Regions from separate parts of the Streptomyces sp. NPDC031121 genome, predicted to be linked through region 1. Evidence: riboswitches for the same ligand, from Rfam matches in the RefSeq annotation. Region 1 holds a riboswitch; each other region holds the start of a gene.
What was found. Region 1 has a riboswitch for cyclic di-AMP ahead of ACZ462_RS26125 (M23 family metallopeptidase). Riboswitches for the same ligand answer to the same signal wherever they lie in the genome.

Region 1 (5,165 bases):
TGCGTGCGGGGCCAGGGTGAAGCTGCCCCAGTGGATCGGCAGCAGGACGCCGTGGGGGCGGCCGCCCTGGAGGTCGAGGTGGGCGCGGAGGCCCTCCTGCGGGGTCATGTGGATGTCGGGCCAGTGGTCGGAGTAGGCGCCGATCTGGATCATCGTGGCGTCGAAGGGGCCGTGGGCCGCGCCGATGGCGCGGAAGCCGTCGAAGTAGCCGGTGTCGCCGCTGTGGAAGATCCGGTGCTCGGCGCCGGCGACCACCCAGGACGCCCACAGGGTGTGCTGCCGGTTGCGCAGGCCGCGGCCGCAGAAGTGCCGGGCCGGGGTGGCGGTGAACGTCAGGCCCGCGATGTCGGTGCTCTCGTTCCAGTCGAGCTCGCGCACCCGGTCGGCGGGGACGCCCCAGTGCTCCAGGTGGGCGCCGACGCCGAGCGGGACGGCGAAGACGGTGCCGGTCCCGGCGAGCTGCTTGACGGTGGGCAGGTCGAGGTGGTCGTAGTGGTCGTGGGAGATGACGACGGCGTCGACGGGGCCCAGGGCGGCGAGCGGCGCCGGTACGGGGTGCAGGCGGCGGGGGCCGGCGAAGGGGAAGGGGGAGCACCGCTCGCCCCAGACCGGGTCGAAGAGGACGCGGCGGCCGTCGATCTCGGCGAGGACGCCGGAGTGCCCCATCCAGGTCAGGCGCAGTCCGCCGGCCGGCGGGCGGGCCAGGTCGGCGAGGGTCGTCGGGTGCACCGGGATGGGCGCGGCCGGGCTGCGGCGGGCCCGCTCGTCCTTGCGGAAGTAGACCTTGGCGAGTTCGAGCGGGGAGCCGGAGGGCCGGGTGCGGGCGCCGACCGGGTTCCGGAAGGCGCCGTCCCGGAAGTTCGGCGAGTTCCGGATCCGCTGCAGCCGCGCGCCGGAGGGGTCCGCGCCGAAGGACTCGGGGCGCAGGGCGCGCAGCTGGGCGAGCGGGGGACGGGAGCCGGTCAAGGCGCCTCCTGGGGGTGCGGCATGTGGGCGCGGGGCCGTGCCCGGCACGGCCCCGTACCCTGGCAACGCCCGACGGCCCCGAAGGATTCCTCCGGCCGGCGGCGGGCCTCCCCCGCCCCGCCGCCTCCCGCGCCCGGCCGCCGCTCCCGTACTACAGCGGCAGCAGCTCGGGGCGCTTGGCCTCCACGTTGTCCCCGGAGGACTCGCCGCGCAGGCGGCGGCCGATCCAGGGGACGAGGTGCTCGCGGGCCCACTGGATGTTGTCGCGGGTGGCGTCGACGGAGCTGAGGGGCTGCTGCGGCGGCCACGGCTGGTCGGGGTCGGCCGGCACGTCGAGGCCGAGGACCTGGGCGGCGCGCAGGGCGACCCGGGTGTGGCCCTCGGGCGAGAGGTGCAGCCGGTCGAAGTCCCAGGCGCGGCGGTCCTGGACGGACTTCAGGGACCACAGGTCGAGGACCGGGCAGCCGTACTTGTCCGCGATGGCCCGCACGTGGGCGCTGTAGGTGGCGACCTTGCCGCGCAGGTGCTTGAGGACGGGCACCCCGCGCGTGTCGAAGCCGGTGGTGATCATGACGAGGCCGACGACACCGGTCAGGTCGGCGACGGCCGCCTCGAAGCGCTCGGCGACGGCGTCGGGGTCGCTGCCGGGGCGGATGATGTCGTTCCCGCCGGCGCAGAAGCTGACCATGTCCGGGGCGAGCTCCTTGGCGCGCGGGACCTGTTCGGCCACGATCTGGTCCAGCAGGCGGCCGCGTACCGCCAGGTTCGCGTAGCGGAAGTCGCCTTCGGGCCGCCGGTCGGCCAGGAGGACGGCCAGGCGGTCCGCCCAGCCGAGGAACTTCCCGTCGGGCCCGGGGTCGCCGACCCCTTCGGTGAAGCTGTCCCCGATCGCCGTGTACGAGCCGATGGTCCTGCGTGCGGTCGCTGTCGTCTCTGTCATCGTCGTCACTGCCACGAGACCGTATTTTTCACCCCGGCACGTGACCTACGCCACCGTAGGAAGGGGTTGACGGGCCGTGATCTGTACCACCCGGTCGGTTCGGCGAGTGCGTGCGGGGCCGGGACCCCCCTCGGGTCCCGGCCCCGCACGGGTCCGGCCGCCCCTGTCGGGGCGGGGATCAGATGGTCACGCCCTTGGAGCGGAGGTAGGCGATCGGGTCGATGTCGGAGCCGTAGGACTGGCCGGTGCGGATCTCGAAGTGCAGGTGCGGGCCGGTGGAGTTGCCGGTGGAGCCGGAGAGGCCGATGCTCTGGCCGGCGGTGACGCTCTGGCCGGCGGTCACGGACAGCTGGGAGAGGTGGGCGTACTGGGAGTACTTGCCGTCGGCGTGCCGGATGACGACCTCGTTGCCGTACGCGCCGCTCCAGCCGGCGGAGACGACGGTGCCGGCGCCGACGGCCCGGACCTGGGTGCCGGAGCTCGCGATGAAGTCGACGCCGGTGTGGTAGCCGCTGGACCACATGGCGCCGGCGGTCCGGTACGCGGTGGAGACGCCGCCGCCGACGGGGGCGACGAATCCGGCGGCGGCCGGGGCGGCGGGTGCGGCGGGTGCGGCGGCCTGCGGGGCGGACGCCTTCGGGGCGGCGACCTGCCGCTCGGCCGCGGCCTTGGCGGTCCGCTGGCCGGCGGCCGCTGCCGCCGCCGGGGCGGGGGACTTCTTCTTCGGGGCGGCGGCCGGCTTCCCGGCGGGGGCCGCGGCCTCGGCCGCACCCGGTGCGCCGAGGTGGAGCCGGAGGCCGGGGTGGATCAGGGACGGGTCGGCGCCGACGGCCTCGCGGTTGTCGGCGTAGAGCCGCTGCCAGCCGCCCTCCACGCCGCGGTCCGCGGCGATGGTGGACAGGCAGTCGCCCGGAACGACGGTGTAGACGGCGGGGACGGCGGCCGGGGCCGGCGCGGCGGCGACGGGCTCCGCCTGCACCGCCGAGGGGGTCTGCGGGGCCGCCGCGGGGGCGGCGGGGGCCGCGTGGGCGCCGGCGGCGCCGAGCAGCGGGAGCGCGAGCGCGGCGCCTCCGGTTCCGGCGGCGGCGAAACCCCGGGCCATCGTGCGGGACTTCGGTCGGCGGTGCTTGCCCTTTGCCGGCATGGCGGATTCCTCTCCGGCGCCTGCGAGGTGAGCTGTCGGGTTCGGACCGGGAGCTGTCCGGCCGGCACGGCCCCGCGAGCGGGACGTGCACGGCTTCACCCCGAGCCGTTTCCGGAGCGGAACTCCGGCGACGGCGGCCTACCTGGTTCCCCCGCTCCTGCCGGTCGCGTGAATGGTCGAGTGCGGTTTCCGGGCGGCGGCAGGATTAGGCGGTCCGTCCGGATCGGTCGCGAACGTAATCCAGTCCGACGGGGCGGAACAAGCCGCGAATTTCCTGACGGATTCACAGGAACGCGATTCCGGCGGAATTCCGGTCACCCTGTGTCCATTCGCTTGTGCCAACAGCCCCTCCGGCCGGGGCATTCGCGTTTCCCCCTCGGGCACGCACGGTCACCGTATGATCTGGCTCACGGGGCTGCGCCCGATCTCCCCTCCGACGGCGGCATGTTGGCCCCAAGCAGCTCAATTCGGACATCCGGTGACGATGCGGAGGATCCACGTGACCCAGCAGATACCCTCGCCCCCGCCGGCCGGACCGGCACCCGAGCCGCAACTGGCCGGCGTACGCAACTTCCGCGACGTGGGCGGCCTCCCGGCCCTGGACGGACGGCAGGTCAGGTCGGGACGACTCTTCCGAAGCGGACATCTGGCACATGCCACCGAAAGCGATGCAGAATTCCTCGAATCGCTGGGCCTGCACACCGTCTTCGACTTCCGCAACGCCGTCGACCAGGCCCTGGAGGGGCCCGACATCCCCCTCGCCGGCGTGCGCAACCTCAACATCCCGCTCTCGGACCCGGCAGCCGGCGAGGACTTCTGGAGGATGGTGCGCGACGGCGACACCGAGCAGCTCCGCGGCGTCCTCGGCGGCGGCAGGGCAGCCGCCCGGATGGCGGACTCCTACCGCGTGATGGTCGTGGAGCGCACGGCCGAGCACAGCCGGGTGGTGCACGCGCTGGCCGAGGACAGCGTCCCGGCGCTGATGCACTGCGCCGCCGGCAAGGACCGGGCCGGAGTCGCGATCGCCGTCACGCTCCTCGCGCTCGGCGTGGAGCGGGAGGCGATCCTGGCGGACTACCTGGAGTCGAACGCCCCGCACCGCCGCTACCGGGTGCGCCCCGGCAGCGGCATCCCCGAGGCCCGCTCCCCCGAGGCCGCGGAACTCCTCGCGCCGCTCTTCGACGCCCGCGCCGCCTACCTGGACGCGGCCTTCGACACCATCAACGCGCAGTGGGGCGGCACCGACCGCTACCTGGCCGAGGGCCTGCGCCTCTCCCCCGCCACCCTGGACCGCCTCCGCGGCCGGCTGCTCGTCTGAACGCCCGCGACCGCAGGGCGCCGGCCGGCCGCCGGCGCCCCCGGACCGCTCAGCTCCCCGCGGCCGCCTGCCTGACGAGCGTCCGCCCGAACTCCCACATCAGCCCGCCGCCGTCGTGCGCCTCGTCCATGACCTCGCGGAAGGCCACGACGAACCGGTCGACGTCCGCCTCGTCGATCACCAGCGGCGGGATCAGCTTGATGACCTCCAGGCGGTCCCCCGACACCTGGGTCAGGATCCGGTGCCGTCGCAGCAGCGGCACCACGACCATCTGCGCGAAGAGCCCCTTGCGGGCGGCCTGGAGCACCGTCCACCGGCTGCGCAGCCGCAGCGAGGACGGCCTCCCGAACTCGATGCCGATCATCAGCCCGCGCCCCCGCACCTCGTGCAGCAGCTCGTAGTCGCCGACGAGCGCGGCCAGCCGCCCGCGCAGCAGGTCGCCCGTCGCACGGGCCCGGTCCACCAGCCGCTCGTCCTCCATGACGGACAGCACCGCCAGCCCGGCGGCCATCGCCTGTGCGTTGGAGCCGAAGCTGGCGGAGTGGACGAGCACCCGGTCCATGGACGAGTACACCTTGCGGAAGATCCAGTCCCGGCCCAGGGTGGCGCCGACGGGGACGTACCCGCCCGACAGCGCCTTGGCCACGCACACCAGGTCCGGCTCGACGCCCGGCTCGTGCTGGTACGCGTAGAAGTCACCGGTACGTCCGATGCCGGTCTGCACCTCGTCCGCGATGAGCAGCGCCTTGTGCCGGTGCAGCAGCTCCTGGGCCGCGGCCAGGAAGCCCGGCGGGGCG
Region 2 (5,165 bases), on a different contig from region 1:
GCCGGTGGAGCTCGCGACGTGGCGGTTCGCCACGCGCCCGCTGGTGCTCGGCGGTCAGGACATCGCGGTCGGCGACCCGGTGCTCGTCGTCCTCGCCGCGGCCGACCGGGACCCCGCGCGGTTCGCCTTGCCGGACACCCTGGACCTCTCGCGGAGCGACAACCAGCACCTGGGGTACGGGCACGGAATCCACTACTGCCTGGGCGCGCCGCTGGCCCGGCTGGAAGGCCAGACGGCGCTTGCGACTTTGCTGACGCGTCTGCCTGATCTGGAACTGGCAGTTCCGCCTGCGGACCTGAGATGGCGGGGCGGACTGATCATGCGTGGCCTGCGCACCCTTCCCGTCCGCTTCACACCCCGAAACATCTGAAGATTTTCTGATGGGAAATCAATTTCTTGCTCAACTTGTGACAATCGTTCGAAGGCCGCTAGGTTCTGCCGTTACCACGCCGTTATGCGAAAGGTGCATCACATGCGTTCCGGGAACGGCCGCCACAGACGCCCCCGTCAGGTACCCGCCATCGTCGTCACCGCCGGAGTCACCGGCTCCGCGCTGGCCATGCCGCTGCTCGCCGCCACCGGCGCGAGCGCGGCCGAGGCGGGGACGTGGGACAAAGTCGCCGAATGCGAGAGCGGCGGCGCATGGAGCGCCAACACGGGCAACGGCTCGTACGGAGGCCTGGCGTTCACCCAGGAGCAGTGGAAGAACGCCGGCGGCCTGGAGTTCGCCGAGCGCCCCGACCTCGCCAGCCGCTCCCAGCAGATCGCGGTCGCCGAGCGCGTGCTCGCCGCCAGCGGCGCCCAGGCCTGGGCGCAGTGCGCGGCCGCGGCCGGGCTGACCCAGGACGGCCCCGCCGCCGACGTGGACCCGGGCTCGGCCGGCAGCCACCGGGCCGTCGGCCCCTCCCCGGCCCGCCCGGACGACCGCGTCCCCGTCGCGGACGGCCACCGGCCCACCGACTACGGCGCGCCGACCCCCGCGCCGGCGAGCCCGCCCCCTGGGCCGCTCGCCCCGTCCGTCGGACTGCCCGTCATGCCCGACCCGGACGGCGCGACGCCGTCCCCCACGGCTCCGCCGGTGTTCCCGGGCGACCCCACGGTCACCCCGAGCCCCGTGGACCCCACCGCCCCTGCGGTTCCCACGCCGAGCCCGGCCGTGCCGGGCACCCCGTCGCCGGGCGACACCGCCGCGCCGGGTGCCCCCGCCAGCTCCCCCGCATCCACCGCCCCGGGCTCCCCGGCGGCCCCCTCTGCCCCGTCGGCCTCCCCGGCCCCGGGCGCCTCCACCGACCCGGCGGACATCTCCGGCGCCACGGCCGCGGCCACCGGCAAGCACCGCGGCGCCCCCGCCGAGGAGGCGCAGGCGCCCTCGTACACGGTGAAGGAGGGCGACAGCCTCGCCGCCATCGCGGACCGCAACGGCGTCAAGGGCGGCTGGAGCGCGCTCTACCAGGCCAACGAGCAGGTCATCGGCTCGGACGCCAACCTCATCAAGCCCGGCCAGAACCTGGAAATAGGTTAGGAACAACGGCATTTCGGACACCCGTTAAGAGTTGAATGTCCGGTTCGTTCAAATGAGACATGCGTCTCTTCCGGTCAACTGGCGTGTCCTGTCCGTGACCTTGGGTAAAAACACCCCTCACCTGCGCAAATGCCCCCCAGGGGAGCGCAAGTAGGGCCTTCCCCTCCCCGAAATCCCTCGTTGAACTTCGGGGAGGGACCTGTCTACCTTCTGAATCGCCCGCCACCGCGGGCCCCTTCGACCGCATCGCCGAGTCCTGCCGGCGGACGGGGGGAACAACACGTCGCGTCAAGCGCCGAAGGCAGGAGCGGGGGAACCAAGGTAGGTGCCGCGAAAGGCCGTCGGACGACGGCCCGGACCGGCTAGGGGTGAAGACGCGCCACGTGCGCGGCCGGGCAACTCATCCGCCCGAACCCGACAGCTCACCTCGCAGGCGTCGGTGAGGAGAACTCCATGCTGCTTTCGGGCAAGGGCAAGCACCGCCGCGCCACCGCCATCGAGCGGACCACCCGCATCGTCACGCTCGCCGGCGTCGCCGGCGTCGCGGTCGCGGCCCCCCTGATGACCGCCGGCACCGCCTCCGCCGCCACCGCCTCCGAGTGGGACCGCGTGGCCCAGTGCGAGTCCGGCGGCAACTGGTCCATCAACACCGGCAACGGCTACTACGGCGGCCTCCAGTTCTCCGCCTCCACGTGGGCCGGCTTCGGCGGCAAGGCGTACGCCGCGCAGGCCAACCAGGCCACCAAGGCGCAGCAGATCGCCATCGCCGAGAAGGTCCTGAAGGTCCAGGGCAAGGGCGCCTGGCCGCACTGCGGCAAGGGCCTGTCCAACTCCTCGTACACCGGCGGCGGGTCGACTGCCAACACGACCCCCAAGCAGACGCCGAAGACCGAGACCAAGAAGACGCAGCCGCAGAAGACCGAGGTCAAGAAGCAGACGCAGCGCGCGCAGACCCCCGCGCCCACCACCCGCTCCGAGCGCGCCGAGGCCCCCGTCGTGAAGACCGGCAACGGCTCGTACGAGGTGAAGGCCGGCGACACCCTCGGCACCATCGCCGAGGCGCAGAACGTCAAGGGCGGCTGGGAGAAGCTCTTCGAGCTCAACAAGGACATCGTCTCCGACGCCGACCTGATCTTCCCCGGCCAGAAGCTGAAGCTCGCCTGAACACCGCGCGAACCCTCACCCGAGGGCTTCCGCACCACCTGATCCCCACCGCCCGGCGCGTACCCCCCCCCTCGCGCCGGGCGGTGGCGTGCCCGCCCCCGTACACCCGGTCAGGGCGGGTTGTATGTCCGGGAAGAGGGGTATTCGGGCCCTTTTTCGTCCCAGGACCCGGGCGGTCGGCGGGCCGACCCCCCGGCTGCGGTTAGGCTCTAGGCGGCAGGGCCGGTCCCCCGGCTCGACACGCCACCGCACACCCAGCGTCACATCCCAGAAGGAGATGCTCGTGCCGTCCATCGACGTCGTCGTAGCCCGGGAAATCCTGGACTCCCGAGGCAACCCCACGGTCGAGGTCGAGGTGGGCCTCGACGACGGCAGCACCGGCCGTGCTGCCGTTCCGTCCGGTGCCTCCACCGGTGCCTTCGAGGCCATCGAGCTCCGCGACGGCGACCCGAACCGCTACATGGGCAAGGGCGTCGAGAAGGCCGTCCTCGCGGTCATCGAGCAGATCGGCCCCGAGCTCGTCGGCTACGACGCCACCGAGCAGCGCCTGATCGACCAGGCCATGTTCGACCTGGACGCCACCGACAACAAGGGCTCGCTGGGCGCCAACGCCATCCTCGGCGTCTCCCTCGCCGTCGCGCACGCCGCGTCCGAGGCCTCCGACCTCCCGCTGTTCCGCTACCTCGGCGGCCCGAACGCGCACCTGCTGCCCGTTCCGATGATGAACATCCTGAACGGCGGCTCGCACGCCGACTCCAACGTGGACATCCAGGAGTTCATGATCGCGCCGATCGGCGCCGAGTCCTTCTCCGAGGCCCTGCGCTGGGGCACCGAGGTCTACCACACCCTCAAGAAGGTCCTGAAGGACAAGGGCCTCTCCACCGGTCTGGGCGACGAGGGCGGCTTCGCGCCCAACCTCGGCTCCAACCGCGAGGCCCTCGACCTCATCCTCGAGGCGATCAGGCAGGCCGGCTACACCCCCGGCGAGCAGATCGCCCTCGCGCTCGACGTCGCCGCGTCCGAGTTCTACAAGGACGGCAAGTACCACTTCGAGGGCCAGGCCCGCTCGGCCGCCGAGATGACGGACTACTACGCGGAGCTCGTCGAGGCCTACCCGCTCGTCTCCATCGAGGACCCGCTGTTCGAGGACGACTGGGCCGGCTGGAAGACCATCACCGAGAAGCTCGGCGCCAAGGTCCAGCTCGTCGGCGACGACCTGTTCGTCACCAACCCCGAGCGCCTCGCCCGCGGCATCGAGGAGGGCACCGCGAACGCCCTCCTCGTCAAGGTCAACCAGATCGGCTCGCTGACCGAGACCCTCGACGCCGTCGAGCTCGCCCAGCGCAACGGCTTCAAGTGCATGATGTCCCACCGCTCCGGCGAGACCGAGGACGTCACCATCGCCGACCTCGCCGTCGCCACCAACTGCGGCCAGATCAAGACCGGCGCCCCGGCCCGCTCCGAGCGCGTCGCCAAGTACAACCAGCTGCTGCGCATCGAGGAGATCCTCGACGACGCCGCCGTGTACGCGGGCCGCAGCGCGTTCCCCCGCTTCAAGGGCTGACCGCTCCCGGGCCGTGACCCGAGGGTCCGGCCTCCGTACGTCCCCGCACTCGGTCCCGTACCGTGTGCGGGGACGTATTGCGTAGCACCGTGCACCAGGGGAGGCGGGTTCAATGGCCGGGAACCGGGATCGGTTCTCCACCTTCTCCACCGCGACGAGGCTCAAGCAGCTCGGAGAGCGGACCGCCGCCCACGTCTACCGGTCGCAGAACCGGCGCCAGGTCCGCCGCAGCCGGCTCACCGGCCGGGCCGCGCTCCTGGTGCTGGTCCTCTGTACGCTGGTCGTCGCCCTGGCGTACCCGATGCGCCAGTACGTCTCCCAGCGCTCGGAGATCGCCGAGCAGGAGCGGGCCGCCGACGCGGCGGCCAGGCGGCTGGAGCGGCTGCGCGACGAGAAGGCACGCTGGCAGGACGACGCCTACGCCGAACAGCAGGCGCGCAGGCACCTGCACTTCGTACGGCCCGGCGAGACCGCCTACATCATGGCCGACCCCGGCGCCGAGGCGGCGCAGCAGCGCCGCACCGGGCACGCCGGGTCCGACCGGCCCTGGTACTCCAACGTCTGGGACGGCGTCGACAAGGCCGACCGCCCCGGCGACTGACGGGCCGTACGGGACCCGCACCGACCGCACCACCCCGCAGCACCCATCCACGAGAACGAAGAGACTTCCTCCAGGCATGCAGACGCCCCCGCCCCAGACCGACCGGACCGAGCCGACCGACGCGGACATCGAGGCGTTCGAGCAGCAGCTCGGACGCCCGCCGCGCGGGCTGCGCGCCATCGCCCACCGCTGCCCCTGCGGGCAGCCCGACGTCGTGGAGACCGCCCCCCGCCTCCCCGACGGCACGCCCTTCCCCACGCTCTACTACCTGACCTGCCCGCGCGCCGCCTCCGCGATCGGCACGCTGGAGGCGA
Region 3 (5,165 bases), on a different contig from region 1:
CGCCTCGATCTTCGTCCGGGCGACGACCGCTTCGGGCGTCCCGGTGACCATCGCGAAGGCGGACGGGAACCCCGTCAACGCCGCCTCCATGCTCGCGGTGCTGGGCCTGGGCGCCCAGGGCGGCGAGGAGGTCGTCCTCGCGTCGGACGCCGAGGGCGCGGAGGTGGCGCTGGACCGCCTCGCGCGGCTGGTCGCGGAGGGTCTTGAGGAGCTTCCCGAGACCGTCTGACCCTTCGGGTTCCACCCGGTTCGCGCGAAGCCGCGGCCGCCGATGCTCCGGCGGCCGCGGCTTCGCCGTTGCGGGTACGGGAATGCGATGCGCGCACGCGAATGCGCCGCGGAATTCGAGGACGAACACGGCCGCGACCGGGAGGGAGTTCCGGGCGTACCGCCGATTCCGAAGGCGCACGGAAATCGACGCGGCCGGAAGGGACTCCCGGCCCTTGTTTCCGCATTTCTACGCGGCCCCTGTTAAAAGGAGCGGCCCGCCGTGTTTACGGCAGGTTGCGAAGTCCTCACGCGCAGCCGGTAGGCACCCGCGGTGCGTTCGGCGTGGCCGGCGGTCAGGGCCCGCGCCCGCTCCGCGTCCCCCCTGGCCACCGCGTCGGTGATCGCACCGTGCTCCGCCCAGCACTCCACGGGCCGCTCCGGCGCCTGCACGGCGTACATCCAGGCGACCTTGTGGCGCATCTGGATGAGCAGGGCGATCAGCCCGGGGCTGGCCGAGGCCTGCGCGAGGGTCTCGTGGAACCAGCTGCCGAGGGCCCGCAGGTCCTCGCCCTGCCCTCCCCTGGCCCGCTCCTGGCCCAGCCTGACCAGGCCGCGCAGCACCTTCAGGTGGCCCTCGGTGCGCCGCCGCGCGGCCCTGGCGGCCGCGAGCGGCTCCAGCAGCATCCGCATCTCCAGGAGGTCGGCGGCCTCCTGCTCGGTGGGCTCGGCGACGCAGGCGCCCGCGTGCCGCCGGCTGGTCACGAAGCCCTCGGACTCCAGGGTCCGCAGGGCCTCGCGGACCGGAACGCGCGAGACGCCGTACCGGCGGGCCAGCTGCTCCTCGGTGAGCCTGGCGCCCGGCGGGAACGCCCCGGAGACGATGTCGTCGCGGATCGCGGTGCACACCGCGTGCGCGGGAATACGCAAGACCGGACCTCCGCCCTTTTTCAAATGGCCGGCACCGGTGCCGCGGCCGTGGTGGATCGTACGGAAACTGTATGGCAATTCCCGCCGGTTTCCGAGGGCGGCAGGAAATCAGCGGTATTTCGGCCGGGGTGCGGCGGCCGGAAATCGGCGTCCCGGGCAGCGCGAAGGCCCCGGCTCGGCGAGCCGGGGCCTTCAAAACAGGCTGCTGCGAGGGGTCAGAGGCTGACGCCGTGGCTGCGCAGGTAGGCGATCGGGTCGATGTCCGAGCCGTACTTGGCGCCGGTGCGGGCCTCGAAGTGCAGGTGCGGGCCGCTGGAGTTGCCCGTCGAGCCGGAGAGGCCGATCTGCTGGCCCGGGGTGACCTGCTGGCCGACCGAGACGCTCAGCGAGTTGAGGTGGCCGTACTGGGTGTAGGTGCCGTCGGCGTGCCGGATGACGACGTTGTTGCCGTAGGCGCCGCCCCAGCCGGCCTCGACGACGGTGCCGAGGCCGACGGCGCGGACGACGGAGCCCTCGTCGGCGTGGAAGTCGATGCCGGTGTGGCTGCCGGAGGACCACATGCCGCCGCCGGCGCGGTACTGGGTGCTGACGTAGGAGCCGGCGAGCGGGGAGACGAAGGTGTTGAGGCGCTTGCGCTCCTCCTCGCGGGCGGCGCGCTCGGCGGCCTCGCGCTCGGCCTTCGCCTTCTCCTCGGCCTTCTGCTTGGCCTCGGCGGCGCGCGCCTTGGCGTCGGCCTCGGCCTGCGCCTTCAGGGCGGCGGCCTCGGCGGCGGCCCGCTGGGCGTCGGCCTGGGCCTCGATCTGGCCGGCGACGTCCTCCGCGGTGACGACCGCGTTCAGGCCGGTGTCCTCCATGGACGGGCCCTTGTCCGACGCGGCGAAGGCCGGGGCGGCGAGGGTGCCCACGACGCCGGTGGTGGCGAGGGCGGCGACGCCGGCGAATCCGGCGGTCTTGCGGCTCAGACGGCTGGAACCACGGTGCTTGCCGGCGGCACGGCTGCCAAAGGCCATGGAGAGGCTGATCCTTTCCTTCCCTCTCGCCTACCGGGTTAGCTGACGGGTTCGGAGCAGGAAGGTCTCCTACGGGCACCTCTTGCGAGGCGGCCCGATTCACCCCAAGGGACGTGTGGGTCCCCGGCTCCCCAGGCTCGCGCCTGACGGGGACTCGGCGATCGCTGCCCGGTGCCGCGGCTGCGGCGCGTATCAACTGACGGACAGCACGGCCGACGCTAGGCGGATCATCAGTCAATCACCAAATGGTCACGGCCTTTTGTTGCGCACGCCACACCGCATACGGGCAACCTCCGCAGCAAAACCGGACACAAAGGGCCCCGGCGGACAAGCCGCCGAGGCCCCTTGGGGAGTTGCCCGTCAGTTGCCGACGACGGTGACCTCTCCGATGCCCAACGCGCGCACCGGCCCCTCGATCTGCGCGGCGTCGCCGACGAGCACGGTGACCAGCCGGTCCACCGGGAACGCCTGCACGACGGCCGTGGTCGCCTCCACGGTGCCCGTCTCGGCGAGCCGGGCGTACAACTGCGCCTGGTAGTCGTCCGGCAGCTCCTGCTCGACCTGGTCGGCGAGGGTCCCGGCGACGGCCGCGGCCGTCTCGAACTTCAGCGGGGCCACGCCCACCAGGTTCTGCACGGCGACGTCCCGCTCGGCGTCCGTCAGGCCCCCCTCGGCGAGGGTGCGCAGCACCTTCCAGAGGTCCTCCAGCGCCGGCCCGGTGTTGGGGGTGTCCACGGACCCGCTGATGGCGAGCATCGAGGCGCCCCGGCCGTCGGCGGTGGAGCGCAGCACCTGGCCGAAGGCGCGCACGCCGTACGTGTACCCCTTCTCCTCGCGCAGCACCTTGTCCAGGCGCGAGGTGAGGGTGCCGCCCAGGCAGTACGTGCCGAGCACCTGGGCGGCCCAGACGCGGTCGTGCCGGTCGGGCCCGGTGCGGCCGATCAGCAGCTGGGTCTGGACGGCGCCGGGCCGGTCGACGATGACGACGCGGCCGGTGTCGTCGGACTCCACCGGGGGCACGGGGCGGGGCTGCCCCGGGTTGCCCGTCCAGGCGCCCAGGGTGTCGGCCAGGAGGGCGTCCAGGTCGATGCCGGCCAGGTCGCCGACGATCACCGCGGTGGCCGTCGCGGGGCGCACGTGCGCCTCGTAGAAGGCGCGGACGGCCGCGGAGTCGATCCGGGCGACGGTCTCCTCGGTGCCCTGGCGCGGGCGGGACATCCGCAGGGAGGCCGGGAAGAGCTGCCGGTAGAGCTCCTTGGCGGCGCGGCGCTGCGGGTTGGCCAGCTCGTGCGGGATCTCGTCCAGGCGGTTGCGGACGAGGCGGTCGACCTCGCTGTCGGCGAAGGCCGGCGCGCGCAGCGCCTCGGCGAGCAGGCCGAGGGCCTTGGCCAGCCGGGAGGCCGGGACCTCCAGGGAGACGCGCAGGCCGGGGTGGTCGGCGTGCGCGTCGAGGGTGGCGCCGCAGCGCTCCAGCTCGGCGGCGAACTCCTCGGCGGAGTGCTTGTCGGTGCCCTCGGACAGGGCGCGGGCCATGATGGTGGCGACGCCGTCCAGCCCCTCCGGCTCGGCGTCCAGCGGTGCGGCGAGGTTCACCTCTACGGCGATGACCTGCTGGCCGGGCCGGTGGCAGCGCAGCACGGTCAGGCCGTTGGGCAGGGCGCTCCGCTCGGGGGCGGGGAACGCCCACGGCTTGGGCTGCCCGGCGGCGGGCCGCGGGTGGAAGGTCATCGTGACGGCTGCGGTGTCGCTCACTGCTCCGCCCCCTCGTTCTCGTTCTCGTTCGCGTCGGAGTCGCCGGCGGCGAGGGGCTCGTAGACGAGCACCGCGCGGTTGTCGGGGCGCAGTCGGGCCGCGGCCACGGCCTGGACCTCCTCGGCGGTGATGTCGAGGACGCGCTGCACGGCGGTCAGCGCCAGCTGCGGGTCGCCGAAGAGGACCGCGAAGCGGCACAGTTCGTCGGCCCGGCCGGCGACGGTGCCCAGCCGGTCCAGCCACTCGCGCTCCAGCTGGGCCTGGGCGCGCTCCATCTCCTCGGCGGTGGGGCCCTCGGCGGCGAACCGGGCGAGCTCCTCGTCCACGGCGGCCTCGATGGCGGGCACCTCGACGCCGCTGGAGGTCTTCACGTCCAGCCAGCCCATCGAGGGGGCGCCGGCCAGGCGGAGCATGCCGAAGCTCGCGGCGACGGCGGTCTGGTCGCGGCGGACCAGGCGGTTGTGCAGGCGGGATGACTCGCCCCCGCCGAGGACGGTCAGCGCCACGTCGGCGGCGTCGCACTCGCGGGTGCCGTCGTGGGGCAGCCGGTAGGCGGCCATCAGGGCGCGGGCCGGGACGTCCTCGGTGATCTCCTCGCGGAGCTGGCCGCCCATGGTGTCGGGCAGCGTGCCGTCGCGCGGGGGCTGCTTGCCGTCGTGGGCGGGGATGGTGCCGAAGTACTTCTCGATCCAGGCGAGCGTCTGCTCCGGGTCGATGTCGCCGACGACCGACAGCACCGCGTTGTTGGGCGCGTAGTAGGTGCGGAAGAACGCGCGCGCGTCCTCCAGCGAGGCCGCGTCCAGGTCGGCCATCGAGCCGATCGGCGTGTGGTGGTAGGGGTGGGGCTCGGGGTACGCCATGGCGGTCAGCCGCTCGAAGGCGGTGCCGTACGGCACGTTGTCGTAGCGCTGGCGGCGCTCGTTCTTGACGACGTCGCGCTGGTTCTCCATGGACTCCTCGTCCAGGGCGGCCAGCAGCGAGCCCATCCGGTCCGCTTCGAGCCACAGCGCCAGCTCCAGCTGGTGGGCCGGCATTGTCTCGAAGTAGTTGGTGCGCTCGAAGCTCGTCGTCCCGTTGAGGGAGCCGCCGGCGCCCTGGACGAGCTCGAAGTGGCCGTTCCCCGGTACGCTCGCGGAGCCCTGGAACATCAGGTGCTCGAAGAGGTGAGCCAGGCCGGTGCGTCCCTTGACCTCGTGGCGCGAGCCGACGTCGTACCACAGGCAGACCGCCGCGACCGGGGTCAGGTGGTCCTCCGAGAGCACCACG

Region 2: linked by a shared signal. The riboswitch ahead of ACZ462_RS29870 (transglycosylase family protein) and the one ahead of ACZ462_RS26125 (M23 family metallopeptidase) in region 1 are both predicted to bind cyclic di-AMP.
Region 3: linked by a shared signal. The riboswitch ahead of ACZ462_RS09545 (M23 family metallopeptidase) and the one ahead of ACZ462_RS26125 (M23 family metallopeptidase) in region 1 are both predicted to bind cyclic di-AMP.

What each region holds. Positions count from the first base shown of each region.
Region 1 covers NZ_JBVIGV010000015.1:38,232-43,396, reverse strand. Annotated here, with positions in the region: gene ACZ462_RS26135 (MBL fold metallo-hydrolase) at 1-966, opposite strand, end outside; gene ACZ462_RS26130 (SGNH/GDSL hydrolase family protein) at 1,118-1,906, opposite strand; gene ACZ462_RS26125 (M23 family metallopeptidase) at 2,085-3,050, opposite strand; cyclic di-AMP (ydaO/yuaA leader) riboswitch at 3,055-3,239, opposite strand; gene ACZ462_RS26120 (tyrosine-protein phosphatase) at 3,550-4,368, shown strand; gene ACZ462_RS26115 (aspartate aminotransferase family protein) at 4,418-5,165, opposite strand, start outside.
Region 2 covers NZ_JBVIGV010000020.1:9,114-14,278, forward strand. Annotated here, with positions in the region: gene ACZ462_RS29860 (cytochrome P450 family protein) at 1-370, shown strand, start outside; gene ACZ462_RS29865 (transglycosylase family protein) at 473-1,522, shown strand; cyclic di-AMP (ydaO/yuaA leader) riboswitch at 1,806-1,973, shown strand; gene ACZ462_RS29870 (transglycosylase family protein) at 1,976-2,686, shown strand; gene eno (phosphopyruvate hydratase) at 2,970-4,250, shown strand; gene ACZ462_RS29880 (FtsB family cell division protein) at 4,363-4,851, shown strand; gene ACZ462_RS29885 (DUF501 domain-containing protein) at 4,928-5,165, shown strand, end outside.
Region 3 covers NZ_JBVIGV010000004.1:341,050-346,214, forward strand. Annotated here, with positions in the region: gene ACZ462_RS09535 (HPr family phosphocarrier protein) at 1-229, shown strand, start outside; gene ACZ462_RS09540 (GntR family transcriptional regulator) at 472-1,137, opposite strand; gene ACZ462_RS09545 (M23 family metallopeptidase) at 1,353-2,147, opposite strand; cyclic di-AMP (ydaO/yuaA leader) riboswitch at 2,160-2,317, opposite strand; gene ACZ462_RS09550 (M16 family metallopeptidase) at 2,508-3,875, opposite strand; gene ACZ462_RS09555 (M16 family metallopeptidase) at 3,896-5,165, opposite strand, start outside.